DNA from 3 places in the Pseudoalteromonas sp. CR1 genome. Region 1 is predicted to be linked to each of the others. Evidence: predicted binding sites of a transcription regulator. Region 1 holds the regulator's gene; each other region holds the start of a gene.
What was found. Region 1 encodes LexA, which represses DNA repair genes until DNA is damaged. Its sites were predicted from a motif close to TACTGTATNNNNATACAGTA; they were not measured.
Positions count from the first base shown of each region.

Region 2: a site for LexA is predicted at 1,996-2,015, ahead of KZZ04_RS08530 (YebG family protein). Genes of this name have one in related genera too.
Region 3: a site for LexA is predicted at 2,171-2,190, ahead of KZZ04_RS07775 (LexA family transcriptional regulator). Genes of this name have one in related genera too.

Region 1 covers NZ_JAHXRM010000015.1:31,255-36,870, forward strand. The annotation lists gene KZZ04_RS13460 (S41 family peptidase) at 1-319, opposite strand, end outside; gene KZZ04_RS13465 (endonuclease) at 467-1,120, opposite strand; gene KZZ04_RS13470 (hypothetical protein) at 1,183-1,881, opposite strand; gene KZZ04_RS13475 (hypothetical protein) at 2,128-2,508, shown strand; gene KZZ04_RS13480 (PaaI family thioesterase) at 2,510-2,953, opposite strand; gene lexA (transcriptional repressor LexA) at 3,130-3,747, shown strand; gene coxB (cytochrome c oxidase subunit II) at 4,164-5,306, shown strand; gene ctaD (cytochrome c oxidase subunit I) at 5,306-5,616, shown strand, end outside.
Region 2 covers NZ_JAHXRM010000007.1:118,749-124,364, reverse strand. The annotation lists gene KZZ04_RS08550 (hypothetical protein) at 1-260, shown strand, start outside; gene dsbB (disulfide bond formation protein DsbB) at 619-1,137, shown strand; gene KZZ04_RS08540 (hypothetical protein) at 1,143-1,445, shown strand; gene KZZ04_RS08535 (helix-hairpin-helix domain-containing protein) at 1,456-1,752, opposite strand; gene KZZ04_RS08530 (YebG family protein) at 2,067-2,384, shown strand; gene putP (sodium/proline symporter PutP) at 2,456-3,934, opposite strand; gene KZZ04_RS08520 (EAL and HDOD domain-containing protein) at 4,267-5,490, shown strand; gene KZZ04_RS08515 (VacJ family lipoprotein) at 5,571-5,616, opposite strand, start outside.
Region 3 covers NZ_JAHXRM010000006.1:151,201-156,816, reverse strand. The annotation lists gene KZZ04_RS07790 (hypothetical protein) at 1-48, shown strand, start outside; gene KZZ04_RS07785 (hypothetical protein) at 48-296, shown strand; gene KZZ04_RS07780 (Y-family DNA polymerase) at 498-1,757, opposite strand; gene KZZ04_RS07775 (LexA family transcriptional regulator) at 1,742-2,158, opposite strand; gene KZZ04_RS07770 (hypothetical protein) at 2,388-2,897, shown strand; gene KZZ04_RS07765 (endonuclease) at 3,034-3,768, shown strand; gene KZZ04_RS07760 (hypothetical protein) at 4,105-5,130, shown strand; gene KZZ04_RS07755 (hypothetical protein) at 5,132-5,616, shown strand, end outside.

The sequences.
Region 1 (5,616 bases):
CGGTAATTTCATCATACCAAAGGTATGTTTCGTCGCTCCATGAACGAAGCCATAGTTTTTCGTATAAGGCTGAACCAGCTTGGTCTGGGTATGGTTGGTTATTATTAAACGGATCGTTACCTGTGCGCGGTGTTTCACAAAAGTTTTTAAGTTCGTCTGAAGGTTCAAATACACCAGCAGTCCATGTCGGTGTACTACTTGTTGGTGGCGTGACAGGAGATGGTGTATTGTTGCTACCTCCGCCTCCACCACAACCTGTTAAAGCAAAAACTGAGAGCACGCTGATAATTGCAAGCGATAGTGTGTTGTTTTTAAACATGCTAAGTACTTCCTGTAAATAAGTTATTTAAAATACTACAACACCTGATTATTTATTCAACGTTTAGCTTTTTCTTTATGTAAATAAGTGTGTCATTTTTATTTGCAAAGCAGGAGCTTGAATTTCTTTATTAGTGGATAGGCGCTATTACAGTTTATTGGTCATGTTTTTTAGTGCTAGGTCTTGTTTTTGCCAGGCATTAAAGAGTTTTTGTTGTTGTTTTGAAATTTTTAAACCATACGTTTTTTGCATGTAAGCATAGGCGTCGGCAATTTGTTTACGGGCATAAAATGGTGGCTCAACAACACGTTGCTTAAAGTTTACTTTTACATGACATTGGCCATATTGGGTCGCGGGCTCACCCAGCATACCAAAGCGGTAATTAGAACGGTCAGCGTTTATTTCGCCAATGGCGGGGGCTAAATTGTTTATGTCGGCTTCCATCTTCCTAAATTTAGCACTGACCTTACGGCAATTTTTTCGCCCGCCGTTTTGCCAACATTGTAGTTGATGGCCAAACTCCCATGCCGGCACTATGTGCTCCCATTCAATACGTAAAGCGCGCTGATTTATTTTGCCAGAGCGCGTGAACGTATTACGTGGTACATAGCCACAACCCGTTGGATCTGGCACTAGTTTTTTACCTTGTTTGTTAATATCACAACCGCAATACAGGCTTTTTGCATTGTTCGGTAGTGTTTTTATTAAGTGCTTTTTAGCAGTAGAGAAACGAGTAAAGTCTTTACTTAATACCGAAAAACAGACACAGCAAGCCAGTAAGGCCAAAATCAATCGGGTCATATCCATCACATACGTGAACTACAGGAGCGCCTAGTTTACTGGCTTAACAGGCAAACATACACTTATTTAAAACTGCGTTTAATCCTTATATTTTGCAATAGCAGCAAAAAACCACTTAAACAAAAAAGTACACTGGTTGCTGCAAAGCTAATTAATAAAGGATTATTAAAGTTTTCACGCTCATCATAATCCATAATATGAAGCATCCAAAAAAAGTCGAAAATTCGCCACAGTGTACTGCGCACAGTAATCACTTGGCCTGTATCTGATGACAAATAGAGGGTGGTGCTAAATGTATCGTTAAATTGTACTTGCCATACATTTTTTTTATAACCGCTTTCTCGTGGTCCTACAGCTAATAATGCGGTACTTTCGGGTTGAGCATCAATAAGTAAATGTGCGTGCGCATTAGCAATTATTTGCTGTTTATTCGGCGCTTTAAATGGTTGCCCAGTAATGCCATTAAAGCTTTGTTGGTTGTCTTTACTGGTTACAGTTATAAGTGGGGTGAATAAGAAATGTGTGAAGGTTATTTTAGTCGGATTGGTTACTTTGGTTGCGATATCATCAATTGATGCGACGTAACTATGGCTTTTAAAAGGGTTGGCTAGAGTGCGTGTTGCTAGGTGTTTACCATGTACTTTTTCAAGCGGAATAGCGCTCATCACTAAACCGCCAAGCAACCAAGCTAGTATTTGTATTCCTAATAGGTAGCCTAACCATTTATGAAGTTTACGTGCTGGCTTAAATATTTTTTTCATAGGTGTTTATCTTATTATTTTTAATAAACATTTTACGCGAATGGTAGGCAAGGTGGGTGCGACAAAATGTCGCACTAGTGCATTAAAACTGAGTTGCAGCACACTAGCGCGAATAGTAAGTAGCAATAACACTCTAAAATAAGAATATTAACTGATAAAGTGTCTATTTATAGGGTGTTGATTTGGTATAACGATAAAACTGCGTTAAAGTTTGCAAGGTAACCATTAGAGGATAAATACGAAACAATGTCGGAAATTCAATTTTTAAATGTAGATCTAGAGCTTGAGTCAAAACAAGATATTAGTGTGCTGGTGGCCGACCTAAAAAAAGTCGCAACGATTTTACATTATGACAAAGACGAATACCGTCAATTAGCGCGTATTGAGGTAGCTGGCGATGTTAAATCACCAGACAAAGCAATAAACCATATTTGTGAGCTTATTGAATCGTGTTCACGCAATGCATTAAAGCAATGGTTAAGCTGTTCACGCAGAACGTTTGATATAGGATTTGAGTCAGGCACATCGCCAAAGTGTTTTAATCAAGCTTTGCATGCAGATACACTACTTCGTATATCTGCTATTGGCGCGGGTATAGAAATAACAATTTACCCTCTCGAGAAGTAACCTACGCTTTTCGTTCAACAACTGCTGCGGTCATTTTTGATACGCAGCACAGTTCGTTACGGCTATTTGTGATTTTTATTTCCCATACTGAGCTACGTTTTCCAATATGAAATGCGCGTGCTGTTGCCGTTAATGTACCATTACGAGAAGCCTTTAAATGGCTTGCACTTATTTCTTGCCCAACACAGTAAAATTTTGTGAAATCGACAACAAAATTAGCAGCATAGCTGGCTACCGTTTCTGCCAGTACAACGTTAGCGCCGCCATGAACCATGCCAATAGGATTATGATGTGCAGGGATTGCAGGCATAGTTGCGACTAAGTAGTCATCGCCTATCTCTGTTATTTCTATTCCCATGGTTTTCATTAGGGTACCTTGGCCACTAATCCCTTCGTCTAATTGTTTACACAGTGCTAATGTAATCGGTTGATGCCAAATACTCATATAGATTCCTTTAAATTTAATGAAGCAAGTTACTATTTTTATAGGCTATTTTAGAAAGCACCTAAAATGTACACGTACGGAAGTAATTTGGCTATTTGAACGGGTAATTTAAATTTGCGATTTTTATTTAACTGTATATACTCACAGTTAAATGTACTGTATGGAAAACCAGTTGTATGCGCCCATTAACTAAACGCCAAGCTCAAATACTCGAATTAATTAAAGTGTTTATTAAAGACACTGGTATGCCGCCTACACGTGCTGAAATAGCACAAACGTTAGGGTTTAAAAGTGCAAATGCCGCTGAAGAACATTTAAAAGCCCTTGCCAAAAAAGGGGTGATTAAAATGAAGCCAGGCGCAAGCCGAGGGATTCAACTTGTTGAAGAAGAGGAACCGGAGCAATTAGGTTTACCGCTTATTGGCCGAGTTGCGGCAGGCTCACCCATTTTGGCGCAAGAGCATGTTGAGAGCCACTGTAAAATTGATCCATTAATGTTTAAACCAGCTGCTGACTTTTTACTGCGCGTAAATGGTATGAGTATGAAAGATATAGGCATTATGGATGGCGACTTACTTGCTGTACATAAAACACAAGTGGCTGAAAATGGTCAAGTTGTGGTTGCTCGTGTTGATGACGATGTAACAGTAAAACGTATTGAAAAGGCAGGTCGTCAGGTATTACTTCATGCCGAAAATGACGAGTTTGCACCAATTAAGGTCGACCTTGAAACTGAGTCATTCAACATTGAAGGCTTGGCAGTGGGTGTTATTCGTAACGCAGACTGGATGTAGCTTTACCTTATTTTATAAATTGCGCACTATTTTGGTGCGCATTTTTATTTTTTTAAATTTGTTTTTTTTATTCATACTCCTTATTTCATTCTCAGCCCTTACTAACTCTCGATTTTAGCTACTTTTTTCTACGCTAAACTAAATCAACTCTCTACTTTTTACATATTTATTGTTTGTTTTTAATACAAAAAACTTGCATGCTGGTTAAATATTAACTAATTGTTAATGAACTGACGCTGGCAATACTCATCGCTTTTAAGTTTTGAGCACACACAATAAATTTGTTGCTAGCGCAGTGAATGCCAATTTTTTTTATAAATCAAATGGCATTAATACAAAAATAAAAATAACGAATTGGCGTTTAAGCCGTATGCCTCTTCGCTTTGCACTAGCAACAGCATCAAAGGAGTCGTCACATGGGTAAACTTAGTTGTACCTTGTGGCTTATATTGTGTGTTTTTCCGCAGTTAGCGTTGGCCAACAGCCAATATAATATGCGCAAGGGCGTTACAGATATAAGTGAAAATGTTTACGAATTACACATGACCATATTTTTTATATGTTGTGTAATTGGAATAATAGTGTTTGCCATCATGCTTTGGGCACTCATTCATCATCGAAAATCTAAAGGGGCGGTTCCCGCTCAATTCCACGAAAGTACTAAAGTAGAAATTCTTTGGACTGCTATACCATTTGTTATATTAATTGCGATGGCAGTGCCAGCTACAAAAACGTTAATAGCGATGGAAGATGCCAGTAAAGCCGACTTAACAATTAAAGTGACTGGCTCGCAGTGGAAATGGCATTATGAATACATGGGAGAAGACGTAGAGTTTTACTCAATGCTTGCAACCTCTCAAGATGAAATTACCAATTTAGCAGATAAAAACCCAAATTATTTGCTTGAGGTAGATAAACCCCTCGTACTGCCAATTAATAAAAAAATTCGTTTTTTAATGACCTCAGATGATGTTATTCACTCTTGGTGGGTACCAGACTTTGCCGTTAAAAAAGACGCAAATCCGGGCTTTATTAACGAAACATGGACCAACATAAACGAAGAAGGGATTTACCGAGGCCAGTGTGCTGAGCTGTGTGGTAAAGATCATGGATTTATGCCTGTTGTAGTTGAGGCTAAATCTGAAGCTGATTTTAAAGTATGGCTTGCCGACGCTAAACAAGCTAAACAAAAAGCTGCTTTAGCTGATGCAGCTTTACTTGATCAAACATTACCAAAAGAAGAGTTAATGGAGCTGGGTGCTCAGGTATACATGGCAAGTTGTGCCGCGTGTCATCAGCCTACAGGTATGGGATTGCCGGGCGTATTTCCGGCGCTTAAAGGCAGCCCAATTGTACTTGGAGATATAAAAGGTCATATAGACATACTTATTTATGGTAGCCCAGGTACGGCAATGCAATCATTTGCCAAGCAGTTATCTATAAAACAATTGGCTGCGGTTATTACTTACAAGCGCAATGCATGGGGTAATGATACCGGTGATGTTATTCAGCCTAGTGAGATTCAAGCAGCACTTGATGCCGACGCGGAGGCTAACTAATGAGTAGCATAGCAGAACAACCTAATGCCAACGAAGCGCACCATGCTCATCACCCAGCTAAAGGCTTTAAACGCTGGCTTTATACAACTAATCATAAAGATATTGGTAGCTTATATTTAATATTTTCGCTGACCATGTTTTTAATTGGTGGCGCAATGGCTATGGTGATCAGGGCCGAGTTATTTCAGCCAGGATTACAGTTAGTCGACCCTCACTTTTTTAATCAAATGACCACAGTTCACGGTTTAATAATGGTGTTTGGTGCCGTTATGCCGGCTTTTACGGGATTAGCCAATTGGATGATACCGTT
Region 2 (5,616 bases), on a different contig from region 1:
ACTTATTAACAACCCCCAATGAAATTACTTTAGGAAACAACAGTATCGAAATTGATGGTAAAGTTTATTTGTTAGGTTTAAATAATAGATGTAGTGTTTCATTTAATAAAGCATCACAGGCTGAATTCGAAATAACCATAAACAATAAAAAGACCGTCACAACATCTTTTTTTTACAAGTATGATTTTAATAAGGAAGAACTTATCAGCTATTACACTGATAATGAATATGTGTTTGCACGCTCAATGGCATTAAATTAATGGGTAGAAACACCCGACTTTAATTAAAAACACATTTAATTTTTTTTCATTGATCGTATAACTAACCTAGACTTTCAATTGACGAAATAAACCGATCGCTTCTTGCCCATAGTAGCTCTTACCTATTTGCTTTAACTATTATAAGTTGGATAAAACTATCCTCATATTAATAAGTAAAGCCCAATTGCAACTCAATATGCATAGAAAATATAACAAAGCATTTCAATATAGCTTTTTATATAACTGAGATATTGTTTTTTCAGCGGGATAACAATAAAACTTTTAATATACCTCTTTTTGTTGCCGCTTACTTTTTCGTGCGTCATAATCTAGCGCCTTATTTATTATCGGACTTTTTATGAACTGGCTTGCGCAATTACCGACTCAACGAACACCTTGGCTTTTATTTTCTGCGATTGTTTTTTTGCTAGAAGTAACTGCATTGTTTTTTCAATACAATATGGGGTTAGCGCCTTGCATTATGTGCATTTATCAACGAACCGCGGTATTAGGATTGCTTGGCGCGGGTATTGTTGGGTCAATTAATCCACAAAGCAAAATAATGCGTATAGTTGCTTATATTGCTTGGGGAGTATCGAGCATTTGGGGGTATTTAATTGCCCGTGAGCACATAGATATGCAAACAACCACCGATCCATTTGCGTTTAGCTGTGAATTTGAGCCTAATTTTCCATCGTTTATGCCGTTGCATGAATGGATACCAAGCTTTTTTGAAGCCACTGGCGATTGCGGTAACATAGATTGGGAGTTTTTATCGCTTAGCATGCCTGCTTGGATGGAAGTTATTTTTGCACTTTTTGCACTGGCATTTTGTATTGTATTGGGTAGTCGATTAATACTAAAAAGAACGGTTTAATAATTATGTTTACATTTTTTTCTAGCCAACTTAAACAGTTGCAGCATTTAAAAATACGCGAGAGGCAGCTTGTTATAGCACGGTCTTTATCAATGTTGTCGCCAACAGACCGTGTATTACTCCGTATTATCAAAATATTGCTATTAAGCCCATTATTTTTAATATTTACCCTTTTTGAAGGTTGGTTAATTATTCCCTTTTTACTATTAGGTGGACTTTTTTATCCGTTATTAACCGCCCCTGTTGATATTAATTTTGCACGAAGAAACCTAGACGAGGCACTACAACAACATGAAAAGGGCGCTTAGCGCCCTTTTTTTAAAGTTTAACTTTACCTTCTAACTTGCTCATTACTTTTTTACCTATCCCCTTCACCTTGGCTAAATCCTCAAGGCTTGTAAATACACCATTTTCATCTCGGTAATTTACTATTGCTTGTGCTTTTTTCTTACCAATTCCAGGCAGTTTGGCTAACATTTTAGCATCTGCACTATTAATGCTTACCGCCTCGATTTGAGCCATAGAGTTGCTTACTTCAGGTAATTGCGCGTAAGAGGTCGTAACGGGTAGGATACTTAATAAGCTTGCTATAAGTAAAATTTTAAAGGTTTTCATTTTATCGTCCTTATTGTCCATTTTAGAACATATTTATTTTAATTATTAGGAACCCAAAAATAACAAACGCGAGGCTAGCCACTTTGGAGGTACCTAAATGCATTATCACTTTTCTCCGAAATCCTTAAAATGCAGCTGGTACAACCAAGTGATATATTAAATAAAGTTAAGTTACCGTTTTTTGTCAAATTTAAGACACTTAAAAATTACAACTCTGCGCTTGCATATTTACTTGCAAACCTTTACTGTATATAAAAACAGTAATCTTATGGTTTTTATAAACCACAGTGCCAAGCAAGTTTGCAGGAGAAATCATGGCTGTTGTTGTTAAATATGTTGTAGAACGAAACGGAGTCGAACGCATGACGTTTACTACTAAAAAAGAAGCTGATGCCTATGACAAAATGCTAGACATAGCAGAATCACTTGAGCTGATGCTAGAAAAAGTAGACGTGCCATTAAGTGAGCAACAAATAGAATCGCTTGCGTTAGAAATAGCAAAAAGCAAAGACGACTTTATGTCGGTGCTTAAAGGTGCCAAAGAACCTGCTACTGCTAAAGCGGTAAGTAAAAATAAAAAGTCAGATAACGTTGCATCGATAGACGATAACAACGCCAAACAAGCAAGCTAAATATTTTGCAAAAAGAAAGGGAGCAACTTAGTTGCTCCCTTTTTTATAGCTTTTATAAAAACAAATATTAATTAAAGCTCTTTCTCTACTTCATCAAATAACGTTGTTATATCTGAATTAGGCTCATTGGTTGCTAAACTTACAACTACAATAGCAATACTCGCGAGTATAAAGCCTGGGACAATTTCGTACATTACGCTACTTAAACTTTCACCATTGATTGTGAACGGGCCGTAAATCCATAGTAAAACGGTAACCGCACCCACAACCATCCCCGAAAGCGCACCCGCAAAGTTCATACGTTTCCAGTAAAGGCTAAACAATACAAGCGGCCCAAATGCAGCACCAAAGCCTGCCCACGCATTACTTACTAAATCTAAAATAGAGCTGTCTCTATCGTACGCTAGGTAAATAGCGAGTATTGCAACAATAGACACGCTAATGCGCCCTACCAGTACAAGCTCTGCGTCGCTGGCTTCTTTACGTAAAAATGTTTTGTAAAAATCTTCAGTTAGTGAGCTTGAACTTACTAATAGCTGAGATGAAATTGTGCTCATAATTGCAGCTAATATTGCAGCAAGTAAAAAGCCAGCAATAAGTGGGTGAAACAAGAGCTCTGAAAGGATCAGGAATATAGTTTCAGGATCATCCACTACTATATTATTCTCGTACGTATAAGCCGCACCAAAAATACCTGTACCTACAGCGCCTATTGCAGCAACAATCATCCAAGACATACCAATACGACGCGCTGTTGGCATATCTTTAACACTGCGCACCGACATAAAACGCACAATTATATGTGGTTGCCCAAAGTAACCCAGGCCCCACGCCATTGCTGAAATAATACCTAGCGCAGACCCTGCACCTATCCAACTAAGCATGTCTGGGTTAACGCTGTTTAAGGTTGACTGCAATGGTTGATCTAATAATGAATAAGCAACAGCGGGCACTAAAATAAGTGCAATAAACATAATACAGCCTTGTACGAAGTCAGTTAAGCTAACCGCTAAAAAGCCGCCAAAGAGTGTATACAAAACAACAACACCCGTTGTGATATAAAGCCCCATTTCGTAGCTTAAGCCAAATGAGCTTTCAAATAGTTTACCACCGGCAACAACGCCTGATGAGGTATACAGTGTGAAGAACACAATAATTACAACAGCCGATACAACACGAAGTAAATTTGATTTATCGTTAAATCGGTTAGAAAAGTAATCAGGGATGGTAATAGAGTCATTCGCTTTTTCAGTGTAAACCCTTAAACGCGGTGCAACTAAAAAGTAGTTTAACCATGCACCGGCAATTAAGCCAAATGCAATCCATGTGCTACTTAAGCCAGTAACAAACATGGCGCCAGGTAAACCCATTAAAATCCAGCCACTCATATCTGAAGCACCCGCTGAAAGTGCTGCAACACTTGGTGACAAGTTTCTACCACCCAGCATATAACCAGAAACATCACTTGTTGACTGCTTATAGGCATATAAACCAATACCTAGCATAACAACAAAATATAGTGACAATGAAATGATCATTCCTGTTTCCAAATTCGCCTCCATAAAACAATTAAAAGTAGCAGGCTTTTGATCCGAATATTGACTCTTAAAATTTTATAATAAAGTCACTATTAGGATAAAAGCATTCTTTTGGACTATATCATGCCTGCCATAAAAATCTCTATTTGTTGTATTTTCTTAGTTTAAAAATACTCATGTTGAAAACGATTGCTAAAAAAAGCGTTTTAACATGTACAAAATAGCTAAGCGCATTTATTTAATAATGCTATTTCATTATTTAGCAAAATATACAGCATGCTATTTTGTATGTTTTCTAATATATTATTACAATAGCGACTGACTTGACTGACACGGATTTTTTTATGTATTTTTATGCTGCGCGCCAACCTATTTTAAATCGTGATAAAGAGCTTATTGGCTACGAGCTTTTGTTTCGTGATGGCGTGGATAATGTATTCCCCAATATAGATGGTGACGAAGCAACTACGCGCTTAATTGAAGGCAGTCAGTTTAACTTTGGTTTAGAAGACTTAACCGATAACAAGCCTGCTTATATTAACTTTACACTAGAAACCTTACTTAAGGGTTACCCTACCCTATTGGGTAAAGACACCATTGTTGTAGAAATACTTGAAACAATTCAACCCGGTAAACGCTTACTTGCTATTGTTAAAGACCTAAAAGACAAGGGCTATACCATCGCGCTCGATGATTACATTCACCAGCCGGTATGGCGCCACTTTTATCCGTTTATCGATATTATTAAAATCGACTTTTTAACGTGTGATTTAGCAACAATAAAAACCATTATAAAAGAGCTAAAGGCACAACCGCATATAAAGCTTTTAGCAGAAAAAGTAGAAACATATGAAGCATACAGCTTAGCGTTAGAGCTTGGCTTTGATTACTTTCAAGGATTTTTCTTTTCTAAACCAGAAATGGTTAAAAGCAAAGCGCTACCGCCATCAGAAATGGCCCTTGCAGAATTACTCTACCAAACGTCAAGTGTAGAGATGGATCTTAAAAAAATCACCGATGTATTTGAACGTGATGTAAACCTGTCTTACAAACTACTTAGATACTCAAACTCAGCAGCTTTTACACGACGAGCGGAAATAAGCACAATAAAACAAGCGCTTATTGTTTTAGGTGCTCAAGAAATTAAAAAACTGCTCTCTTTGTTATTTGCTGCACAAGTATCGGCTGATAAACCGGTAGAGTTAATTAGATTATCTCTCACGCGCGCTCGCTTTTGTGAACTATTAGCTATTTCACATGGGCAAATGAAAGATACAGGCATGGCGTTTTTAACCGGTATGATGTCGCTAATGGATGCCATTTTAGATGAAAGTATGCAAAGTGTGATGCAAAAGCTTCCTTTATCTAACGACATTAAAGCGGCATTGTTAGATAACGAAGGATTATTAGCGCAATATTTAAACCTTGTTAAGCATTACGAAAAAGCAGATTGGTCACAAGCAAACGACATTTCTAAGGCACTCAATATTGCCGACCAAGTTCCTGATGCTTATCATGAAGCATTAAGCTGGGTTAACGAGCAAATGAGTTTGATGGTTAATACCTAAATATAACGTAGGGTACTTAGTAAACCTTATTTCATAATAAAAACGCCAGCATTTAGCTGGCGTTTTTACGTTTGATTCACTTATAAACTTTCTAGAAAGTCTTCATCAAAGTCGGCTGGCTCTTCT
Region 3 (5,616 bases), on a different contig from region 1:
TTGTTGGGGATGGTAAAAAAGAGCTTAGTACCTCTGATGAGGTGTTAGTGGAATTGAAACAAGCTTTAGATAAAAGGAATTGGTTAGCTCATGACTATTTTTTTGATTCAATTGGTCAATTTCATACTAAGTTAGGGCGTATGAAAATGATTAAAGAATTAACTGAATTGATAAAGCTATTCAATAAATGGGACCAGTTTATTGAAGGTGTCTACTTACACATCTGGCAACAGCATGGTTTAACAGAAGAGGCTGTTTCAAGGGAAATAGAAAAGCTCAAGGCGGAAAGTGCCTAAAAAAAGTTTCAACAGAGGACGCAAAAAGCTTGGTCCAAGTGCCTGTTAAGCGGGTGTTACGAACGTCTGCAATTGGCACAAAGCGGAATATTTTGAGCTAAAGTTTATTTACTAAAAGCGAGACGTTCATTTATTAGATTTTACATATTAGATGAATGTTCTGGTCTAATTCCATTCAATACTTGGTTTATCTAACCTAGCTCAATCACAATCTATGATTGGAATATCTGACCAACGGGTTGTGTAATGGGGCGATAAAAAAGCTCGTTTCATGCTCCATGATTTTGTGAGCTTTTCACTTCCTAAAGATAAAGTGCCAACACCATAACGTTTATTTATAGCATCTAAGCACGCCATTACTTCTGGGTTATCTTTACTCACAGAAAACATATCTGCTTGTTGAAATAACTCACTTTCTAATTCTATTGCGCCAATACCGCAGCGATAAAAGCGCGTGTTAGCCTTATAAATATCATCAATAACATCTGAAACAGCACTGGCTATAACACTGGTATCTGATGTAGGTATAGGAAAATCATAGAGCAATGATTTCTTATAATACAGGTCTTCGTGTGGCGAGCTTGCAGCGAATATAACAAGTCGTTTTGCTAATGATTGTTGCTTTCTTAGTTTACGACCTACAATTGCTGCGTGTGTTACGAGGGCTGATTTTAATGTATTTAATTCACTTACTCTTTCCCCGAAACTTCTCGTTGAGTAGATTTCTTTTTTATTCTGTTTTACTTCATCCCAACTTAAGCAGGCGATGCCGTTAAGCTCACTTACGGTCCTCTCAACAACAACGCTAAACATGCGTCGCATTTCTTTAGGGTTTTGATTCGCTAAATCCCATGCACTTTTAATTCCCATCACCTTGAGTTTTCTACCGAGTCGAGAGCCAATACCCCAGACATCGGTAACATCCATACGCATCAGGACTTCCTGGCGTGAGATATCATCGTGAATAACAGCAACCCCGTTATAACCAGAGAGTTTTTTTGCCGCATGGTTGGCTGCTTTAGCTAACGTAGGCGTAATGCCAAAGCCTACACCAACAGGCAATCCTGTCTCACGCCATACAGCTCGTCGTATTGTGTGTCCGTAGTCAGCCCAGTCATCAATGATTTTAGAAAAACCAGTAAAACGTAAAAATGACTCATCAATACTATAAACATAATGGTCATCACAAAAACGATTAATGACCGTCATCATTCTCTCACTCAAATCAGCGTAGAGTTCATAATTTGAAGAGCGCACGACGACATTATGCTGCTCTAAATAGGGTCTAATTTTGAAGTAAGGTTCAAATTTCGGGATATTAAGCTTTCTAGCAATAGGGCATATTGCACAAATACACCCATCGTTATTTGTTAGAACAACAACGGGTTTAAAGCGAATGGATGGGTCAAATACCTTCTCCGCACTGGCATAAAATGCCACTGCATCTACGAGGGCAAACATCGATTCACTTCAGCTTTATTTCTGTGTAGGCGGATGCTCGCAGTAACGACACCCTCGAGCTTAAAGTCATCATCATTAGAAATATAAACAGACTTATAATCTTTAGAGGCAGAGATAAGTAAGCGCTTCGACTTATCTATGATTTTACAAACAAACGAACCGTTATAACTAGCAACAATAATATCGCCGGTACTTACATCCTCAGCTCTATCAATGACTAGTAAGTCACCATCGAATATTCCTACTTCTTGCATGGATTGCCCAGAAGCGATACCAATAAAAGTGGCATTCGGGTGTTTGATGATTAGCTCATCAATTGAAATACCGAGCTCTACATATTCTGCGGCAGGAGATTCAAAGCCGGTAATGCCAGCTTCTATAAAAATTGGAATAACGAACATACACACCTCAAGCACTGTTTATATATACAGTGTAATTTAAGGTTCAAATTATGCCAAGGTTCTTTTTGTGAGACGATAGTTTAATTAGAGCTGATATAAGCATGTTTTAGACTTAAAGATGAAAAACCCATTTAATAACAATTAGTAAAATCAACATCGGTTTGTTAAAATTTCATAAAGGAATTATGAGCTTACTCAAAGCTTATTTTAATTATGGAATAATTTACTGATGACTTTATTTAAAAACACTATTGTATCTTTTCTGATACTTAGCTTTATTACTGGTTGTTCAGCCTCTAGACACGCCATCATTGCCGGTGACTCTGAATTAACAGATGCTCAAGTGTGTCGAAATTACCTTGATGATAAAGATATCCTCGCTAAAAGTTACACCGCCGAAAATACTGATGAAGCGAACTATATCTACGCGCTTAACAGAGAAGTTAAATATAGAGCACTCACTCAATACAAATGTGAGATATTAGCTGCACAAGACAGAAAAGAAATCGCTCAAGGCGTTGTTGCTGCTGTCGTTGCGGTAGGTGTCGTCGTTTTAGCTGTTGCTGCGGCAGGAGCTGGCGGGTCAAATAACTATTCTTCTGGTTATGCATGGGACCAGTTTTATGATGGTAACTACAACTTAGTCTGGCGCTGTCGAGATAAGTCTACGGGCCAATTTGCATATAACAGCGCTTGCTCTGGGCAGTATCAAAATGACAATACATGGACTGGGAAGTAGCTTTCTCATTAAATTTTAAAAGCATAATATCTGTGCTCTACAATTAAAATTGTCAGTCACCACATATGAGAACTAGCTTATTAACTCATTTATTACATGTGACATATTTAAACTGAAATAGGTACCAAGAATCATAATGAAAGCATCCATAATTACACTGTTAGCAACACTAATCTTCTCTGCACCCTCTTCAGCAAATCAAGAAATCGACTCATTTAGCAAAGCGAAACGACTTCTAGAAAAGCAGGTTTATAACAACCACCGCATTACACTTTATTGTGGTGCGACATTTGACGTTAATAAAAAAGTAACCGCACCGAAGGGCTTTTCTACAACAAAGTACGTCAAACGAGCTAAAAAAATTGAATGGGAACATGTTGTTCCAGCAGAAAACTTTGGTCGTACTTTTAGCGAATGGCGAGATGGACATAAGCAGTGTGTGAATAGTAAGGGGAAGTCATTTAAAGGGCGACGATGTGCAGAGAAAGTAAATACGGAATACCGTTTTATGCAAGCTGATATGTTCAACCTTTATCCGGCCATTGGCGCTGTGAATGCGCTAAGAAGTAATCATAACTTTACCATGCTTCCAGCGGCTAAAAGCGATTTCGGGCGTTGTGTGATGAAAATAGACGACAGAAAAGCTGAGCCACCTGAAATGGCTAGAGGGCAAATTGCACGTACTTATCTGTATATGGAGAACACTTATAAACGATACAGCATGAGTAAAGCACAGCGCCAACTAATGAATGCGTGGGATAGAATGTATCCTGTTGATGCTTGGGAGTGCACTAGAGCTGAGAAGATTTCAAAGCTACAAAAGAACCAAAATAATGTAGTTAAAAGTCGTTGTGAGACTAAAGGTCTCTAACTATGTTGTCCTATAGTGGATTGGACTTCCTAACTATCATTAGATGTAGTAGCTCATATCCGATCCTACAGTTTAAAAGAACGGGTTTAGACTTCGCCTGACAGGCGGTTTTGAGCGATAAGCGGTCAGTCAAGTGAGTCGTCATTAATTAGGAAAGAATAAGAGGATACTTTCCTCTTTTCTACATGACGAAATAACCCATCCTAAGCATAATATATATAGCTAGCAATAACTTATGCTTTTTGCTATTAATAGAAGACCATAAAATAAGGACGTTTTCGCGCTAAAATGGGGAAAGTGTCCTCTGATAAAGTTTTTACATGCCAAGGAGATATCGTGGCTTTTACTAAAAAATTAGAATTTGGAAATTACACTCTAAAATTTGGTGAAGATAAGGTTCTGCTAGATCTTTTTAATGAAGTTGTGATGCCTTCGTTTCATGAGATGAAATACATTAGAAGCCTGAAGGAAAAAGGCGAGTATTTCTTCTTAGATACAAAGCTAATTAAACTTGATGAAAATCCAGAAGCCCCTGTGCTTGGCATTTCTGGAAAGATTGTTAAAAATACTAAGCTCAAGCGTGATCAGATATTTCGTGAGGATGGAGGGTTAATTGAGGATAAAGTTGAGCTTGAAACAGCCCCAAGCTCGACTTTCTTGCTAATTCTCAATACGCATAGGTTGATTCTTTGTAAAGAAGTTCCAGGTGCTCCAACTATTTCAAACTTTCAAAGTACTAGCCAATACTGCTTAAAACAACAACACAACAAATTCATAGAAGATGAGTTTGAAGAAGCAAAAAAAAGGAAGGAAGAAAACCCAAAAGTTGAACGAGTAACGAAAAAATCTTTAGTAAACAGGCACCCTTACCCAATCCTTCGTATCACGCCATTGTCAGACAAAGAGTCTTTAAAAGATTTTGTTACTCGTTTAAAGCATATAGATAAGGTTTCTATTAAGTTGCTTCCAACTAATAGAGAAGAAATTGATAATGATGATTTTTGGTCTGACTTTGGCCGACGCCGAGAAGAAATGAATAGTAAGGCTGCAAAAGTTGAATTCTCTAACCCCAAAGAGGGTTTGGAAGGAGATAAGGTTTATGAACAAGCTAGCGCAGCATCTGGATTAGGTAACTCTGAAGTAAAGCTTAAAGGCTATGACGAGCAGGGCGATACAATCAACGGCAGTAATGATGACTTTAGTTTAACAGTTGAGCTTGAGGATTTGCCGCGCGATGCTGAACGAGCTGCGACAGTCAAGTATGGACAATTCAAGCATCTAGTTGCCGAAAATGTTATTAAATTACCTGTTTTAGCCGATGAAGTTATTGCTAAAGTGGTTAGCATATTCCGTGGGTTATAAAATGAGCTATTCGTTTGAAGATAAAGATTTAACTAGCGAAAAGTCACTGTGGGATGTATATAAACTTTCTCGCAGAATACTCCCAAATAAATTTCAGGTTATCTTTTTACTTTTGATAATGCTGGCTCTTGGATTCAATGCATTTGTATTAGTTGATGATAAGGCTGTTATTCTGGGAGACGTTAGGAAATGGTCAGAATTCGGTTTTAACTTTAGTATAACTACGTTAGGTTTTTTAATTGCGGGGTTTACTATTTTTGCGACATTATCCAAGCCAAAAATGATGCTGGCTATGATGGAGCACACCAACAGAGAGACTGGTCTTCCAACTTTGAAATATAACTTCTTTACTTTTATGAAGGTCTTCATTGCTTATATTGCAATATCTATATTCTACTTACTGGTTATGATTCTTGGTCAAGCAGATGGTTTCATATCAAATGTGGTGACCTTGCTCCCAAATGAAGATTGCGTAAAGAGCATTCT